DNA from 2 places in the Listeria sp. PSOL-1 genome. Region 2 is predicted to be linked to the other one. Evidence: predicted binding sites of a transcription regulator. Region 2 holds the regulator's gene; the other holds the start of a gene.

Region 1 (3,435 bases), 840 kb from region 2:
TGATTGCCATTCTTTTGGTGCGGGATTATTCATCTGATAACGCCATGTGTTTTATCCGATTCGAAATTTCAACATGACGTCCGTGTACCATCGGACGCTTCATTGGATTGCCAAGATAGCCGCAAGTACGCTTTACAACATCTGCTTTTTCTGGATCCGTATTACCGCAATGGGGGCATTTAAACCCTTCCTCCGTTGGGCTAAATTCACCCTCAAAGTCGCATTCGTAGCATTTGTCAATCGGCGTATTCGTTCCAAGATAAGCTATGCGATCATATGCATAATCCCAAACAGCTTCTAATGCTTTTGTATTATGAGTTAATTTTGGATACTCACAATAATGAATAAATCCACCCGAACTATATTCAGGATAATCTTTTTCAAAATCAATTTTTTCAAAAGGCGTGATTTTTTTACGCACATCATAATGGAATGAATTTTGATAATAACCTTTGTCGGTAATATCTTTGATGCTGCCATATTTTTCTTTATCTAAGCGATTAAAACGGTCGGTTAAACTTTCGCTTGGTGTAGAATAAACGCTAAACCAATAATCATACTTTTCACGCCAAAGTTCAGCGTAATTTTTCAACTCACTTGTAATGTCTAGTGTAAATGCTTTAGCTTCAGCATTTGTTTCCCATTCCCCGCCATAAAATACGGTTGCTGCCTCATAAAGACCAATATAGCCAATTGAAACGGTAGCACGCTTATTATTAAAAAGCTGATCAACAGGTGCTCCGTCTTCTAAATATTCACCAAAGGCTCCGTATTTGTAGAGAATCGGTGCATTTTCTGGACAGGCCTCAGCTACGCGTTTTAAGCGAAACAATAACGCATCTTTTACAGTTTGCATCCGTTCGTGAAAAATTTCCCAAAATTTCACTTTATCGCCGCCACTTTGAATGGCTATCCGCGGAATATTTAAAGTAACGACGCCTAAATTATTTCGTCCAGCATTAATATATTCGCCTGCTTCGTTCTGCCAAGCTGGTAAAAATGAACGACAACCCATGGGTACTTTAAAATCGCCAGTTAGACGCACTAATGAGTCATAGTTGAGTACATCAGGATACATTCTTTTAGCAGAACATTTTAACGCCAATTGCTTTATATCATAATTCGGATCATGTTTTTCTAAATTGGTCCCTCTTTTAATAGAAAAAACTAATTTAGGGAAAATTGCTGTATGCCTGTCTTTTCCAATGCCACCTAAGCGAACATTTAAAATCGCTTTTTGAATTTCTCGTGCAAACCAATCTTCACCAAGGCCAAAACCAAGCGTCACAAATGGTGTTTGTCCATTACTGGTATAAAGCGTGTTAATCTCATATTCCAAGCTTTGCATGGCGTCATAAATATCTTTACTTGTCTTGCTTTTTAAATAGTCTTCGCGCTTTTCAACAATCACCCAATCTTTTGCTTCTCGTTCATGTTTTTGGTAGTTCAACTTCGCATATTTTGCTAAAATTTCATCCACACGATCAACTGAGCAGCCGCCATACTGCGAGCTTGCTACATTTGCAATAATTTGAGAGATCTGAGCTGTTGCAGTCTGGATTGACTTTGGACTTTCAACGTTGGCATTTCCAATTGTAAAGCCACTTTCAAGCATACCTTTAACATCAATTAAACAGCAGTTGGTCATCGCGTGATAAGGGCTATAATCTAAGTCATGGAAATGAAGATCGCCTTTTAAATGAGCATTTGCCACATGTTTAGGCAACATATATTTTAAGGCGTAGCTTTTAGCGACCGCCCCGGCAGTTAAATCGCGCTGTGTATTAAAAACGGTTGCATCTTTGTTAGCATTTTCATTGACGACTGTCTTGTCTTTTTCGAGTAACTTTTGGACGCTTTTTGTGAGATCAGTGAGATTGCTTCGCTTTTTATCACGATCATGACGATATTCTATGTAACTTCTAGCTACGTCGGGATAGCTTGATTTCATCAAATGATTTTCGACACATTGCTGGATAGCGGCAATCGTTAATTGGTCTTCATTTGGTAAAGAATTCACAATTGAAATGATAATTTTTTCAAGAAAAAACTCATCTGTTACACCGGTTTCCTTCATTGCTGCTTCTACTGCATTACGAATTTTAATCAAATCGAAAGTCGTTTTTCTACCATCTCTTTTGATGACCACTTGTTCAGATTGCTTTTTTAAATACATGCAAATTCCCCCTAACACCTATATATTGTGTTTACTTGATCATGTTATCACAATATAGAGAGGTTTTACAGTATCAACCCTAAACTTAACAAAAACAGGACTAAAGTTCTCATTTTCACAAAAACTTAAAATGTTTGCAAGTAGTCACATCATTTGTATCGTTTTAAGTCCTATTCGGCGTCCTCATTATCTTATAACGTTAAAACGTATTTTTCTACAAGATGCTGTTTATCGCCAAATACTTTATTAATTTCTGCATGTTTTTGATACCCCAAGTATTGCCAAAAAGAAATCGCTTCTTTATTTTCTGCTAAAACAGCTAACATAAGTGAATCTGCGCCGCCATCACTAGCCCATTCAGCAATCACTTGATGCAGAACTTTCCCTAGCCCTGACTTTCGCACATCAGGAATAAGTAGCAGTAAGCCAATAAACCACTGGCCTTGACGCGGATAATTAGCAATAACATTAACCAAACCAATCGCTTCTTCATTTTCATTTAAGATCGCGATGTTAAATTGATCGAATTTTGCCTTTCCAGGTGGTAATTCGTTCAAAAACGCCATAGCATCTTTAGAGGTAGCACTTTTTCCTTGCTCGATGAAGTAGTAATCATCACATTTCGTATTTACTTCTTCAACTAAGGCAATGTCTTTTTCATTCACAAATTTGATGTGATATTGTTGCTTCAATGATTTCACCTTTTTCCGATTTTTATTCTATATCTAGATCTTACCATAAATTTTTAAAAAAGCGTCGCGCAAATTATTTTTAAATATGCTATACTGATTTTGATTGTAGTTTGTAAAGGAGCAAAAAATATGTATAAACTTGTAGCAATTGATATTGATGGAACTCTCTTAAATGACAAACACGAAATAACGTCAGAGGTAAAAAACGCCATCCAAAAAGCAAAAGCGCTTGGTGTAAAAATTGTATTATGTACTGGACGGCCACTTGTTGGTGTACAACAGTACTTGAGTGATCTCGAACTACGCGAAGAAGGCGATTATGTTATTAGCTTTAATGGCGCTATGGTCCAAGATACATTTACAAAGCGCGTTTTATCCCATTTAACACTTAATTACCAAGATCTAAAAGAAATCTATCATTTTAGTGAATCCGCTAAGTTACATATGCACTTCTTTGATGAAAAAACGCTGTACACGCCAAATAGGCACATTGGAAAATATACAGTTGGTGAAGCATACTTAACAGGTGCACAACTCGTTTTTCAGGAAATTGAAAATACACCGACC
Region 2 (3,435 bases):
TGCGATGAATACGCCCATTCAAGGCAGTGCAGCAGATATTATCAAAAAAGCCATGATTTTAATGAAAGAGCGTTTGGAAAAAGAAAATTTACAAGCCAGACTTCTCTTACAAGTACATGATGAACTTATTTTTGAAGCGCCTGAACAAGAGATCGAGCTACTTCAAAAAATTGTTCCTGATGTTATGGAAAATGCAGTAACGTTAAGCGTGCCACTCAAAGTAGATAGCGCGTTTGGAAATACTTGGTATGATGCAAAATAGGAGGATAAAATGCCAGAATTACCAGAAGTGGAAAATGTCAGACAAACACTACAAAAATTAATCCCTGGAAAAATCATTGACCAGGTTATCGTCCAGGTCCCAAAAATGGTTCAAGGAATGAACGCAGATGAGTTTGTCCATGCTTTGGTTGGCCAAACCTTTGAAGCGGTCAGACGCAGAGGCAAGTTTTTGCTATTTGATTTAACAAATGCTACGCTCATTTCACATTTACGAATGGAAGGGAAGTTTCGTTTGAATCATGAAACCGATGAAGTAATGAAACATACACATATTATCTTTCATTTTACCGATCATACTGAATTACGCTTTTTAGACGTTCGCAAATTTGGAACGATCGAAATGACGCATAAACAACAAGAAGAACAAACAAAATCGATTCAAAAGCTTGGACCAGAGCCGATATCAGTAACCTTCAAAATAACTGATTTTGCTACTGGTTTGAAAAAAACCACACGTTCGATTAAAACCATTTTATTAAGTCAATCCCTTGTCGCTGGTGTAGGCAATATTTATGCAGATGAAATTTGTTTTCAGGCAAAGGTTATGCCAACAAGAACAGGCCATTCATTAAGCGATAAAGAAATCAACCGCATTTATGAAGCGACAAAAGCTATTTTGAAAGAAGCTACAGCACTTGGCGGTTCAACGATTCGTACGTATGTGAATTCAGAAGGTCGCCTGGGTGAGTTTCAAGATAAGCTAAAAGTATATGGACGAAAAGGAGAGCCTTGTTTCGTATGCAAAACGCCAATCGAAAAAATAAAATTAAACGGTAGAGGCACGCATTTTTGTCCATATTGCCAAAAATGAGGTGTAGAAAAAATGAAAAAAACAATTGGCCTAACAGGTTCTATTGCAACCGGAAAATCAACAGTAAGTAACCTATTTTCAGATAAAGGAATACCGGTGATTGATGCTGATGTTGCAGCAAGAGAAGTTGTGCAAAAAGAAACAGTGGGCCTAAAAAAAATTGCTGTTTTTTTTGGTGAAGAAGTCTTAAATGATGATGGGTCATTAAATCGACCTTATTTAGGAGAGCTCATTTTTAACGACCAAAAGAAACGTGAGGCATTGAATAAAATCGTTCATCCCCTTGTAAAAGACAATATGTTAGCTAAAAGAAATGATTTGTTTCAAAGTGGTGCTAACATCGTTATTTTTGATATTCCATTGCTCTTTGAAAGCCATTTAGAAACTCTAGTTGATCAAATTATCGTTGTGAAAACAAGCAGAGAAGTGCAACTAAGCCGCTTGATTGCAAGAAACCATTTAAATAAAAAACAAGCGATCGTTCGGATCAATAGCCAAATGTCGCTTGCTGAAAAATGCAAGCGAGCTGATTATGTTATTGATAATAATGGGGACCTTAATGACACAGAAAAACAAGTTAATATCATTTTAGCCAAGCTAACCAACTAAAAATAGCCAGCAATAAAGTTCTCATGATATAATAAGGCGGAAGTGCTTCGAATGATAGGAGTTGAAATGAGATGAAATGTCCATCTTGTAAGTACAACGGGACAAGAGTGATTGATTCAAGACCTGCTGATGATGGTAATTCTATTAGAAGAAGGCGTGAATGCGAAAAATGCAGTTTTCGTTTTACCACTTTTGAAAAAGTAGAAGAAAGCCCATTAATTGTTGTAAAAAAAGATGGTGCACGTGAAGAATTTGCCCGTGAAAAAGTGAGACGTGGTATTATTCGTGCTTGTGAGAAGAGACCGGTTAGCATTGAACAATTAGAAGAAGTTGTCACAGAAATAGAACGTGAATTACGCAATATTGGCGATAGCGAAATCCCCTCTGATTTAATTGGCGAAAAAGTGATGGATAAACTCGCGCTTCTTGATGAAGTCGCTTACGTTCGTTTTGCTTCTGTTTATCGACAATTTAAAGATATTAATGTCTTTGTTGATGAATTAAAAGATTTAATGAGAAAAAACAAGAAAGTTTAAAAAGGTGAGGCAATTGACTGAATTTTGGATGGAACTGAAACCGCTTGATAGCTATCAAGTGAAATCAAATGGGGTTCTTTCTTCTTACGATTATAAAGTGATCACAATGTTGTATCAGCCACTTATGGGTTCAAATTGCCTAGCACTTTATCAAACGCTAGCCACAGAAATTGAAGAAAATCGCTTATGGAGCGAGGCACATACACATACGCAATTATTAAATTTATTAAATATTGGTTTAAAAGATTTTTTTAGCGCGCGTTTGAAGTTAGAAGGTCTTGGCTTACTAAAGTCTTACATTAAAACAGAAGCTGATGCGCGTCATTACATTTATGAACTAATACCGCCGCTCACACCAGATCGCTTTTTCTCGGATGGGTTACTTAACATTTATTTATACGGAAAAATTGGCAGTAGACAATATCAACGACTGCGTAAATTTTTTTCTGATGATCATGAAATCAAACCAGATTTTCATGAGATAACACGTTCCTTTCAAGATGTCTTTTCTCCTTTCAATAGCAATTTAAAAGCTCCTGAAATCGTGCAGACAAATGAAACACCCATCAATCGGACGAAAACACCTTTTATTGAGCTTTCGGAGGAAGAAGCCGATTTTGATTTTTCGTTATTCTTTCATTTACTTTCACCAAACATGATTGCTCGTAATAAGATAACCGCAGAAGTCAAGCAGACCATTTTAAAACTTCATGCGATTTATCAATACAATGAGAAAGAAATGGTCTCCTTTTTATATCGAGCCATTCTTGGAGATGGGAATATTGATTTAGCCTATTTACGCAAAATTGTTCGCGATGATTATCGCTTGCACCACCAAGCTTATCCGGAGCTCCATGACTTTAATTTAGATGAAGCCACTCCGAATAAAACCGAATTAAACGATGAGGAAGCTTTACAAGTTTACTTAGAAAATGTCTCGCCATTTCAATTATTAGTGGATATAACTGATGGAGCCACCCCCGCTGAAACCGATCTTCGTGTCATTGAGGAAGTCATGACCAAACAAAATTTGCCAGAACCGGTCATGAATGTCTTAATTGAATATGTATTATTAAGATTGGACGGCAAAATCGCGCGTAATTATATGATGACTATAGCTGCTCATTGGAAACGAAAAAAAGTAAAAACAGCAAAAGAAGCCATGGAGCTAGCGCTTAGTGAACACGAAAAATACAA

The links. The regulator NrdR, encoded in region 2, represses ribonucleotide reductase genes. The targets are predictions, from matches to a motif close to AACACNATATATNGTGTT.
Region 1: nrdD (anaerobic ribonucleoside-triphosphate reductase) is a predicted target of NrdR. The motif match lies at 2,191-2,208, and genes of this name have one in related genera.

What each region holds. Positions count from the first base shown of each region.
Region 1 is NZ_LR760298.1:32,301-35,735, reverse strand. It holds gene nrdG (anaerobic ribonucleoside-triphosphate reductase activating protein) at 1-33, opposite strand, end outside; gene nrdD (anaerobic ribonucleoside-triphosphate reductase) at 26-2,176, opposite strand; gene G6Q10_RS00150 (GNAT family N-acetyltransferase) at 2,368-2,868, opposite strand; gene yidA (sugar-phosphatase) at 2,998-3,435, shown strand, end outside.
Region 2 is NZ_LR760298.1:871,255-874,689, reverse strand. It holds gene polA (DNA polymerase I) at 1-262, shown strand, start outside; gene mutM (DNA-formamidopyrimidine glycosylase) at 272-1,093, shown strand; gene coaE (dephospho-CoA kinase) at 1,106-1,702, shown strand; gene nrdR (transcriptional regulator NrdR) at 1,774-2,238, shown strand; gene G6Q10_RS04290 (replication initiation and membrane attachment family protein) at 2,252-3,435, shown strand, end outside.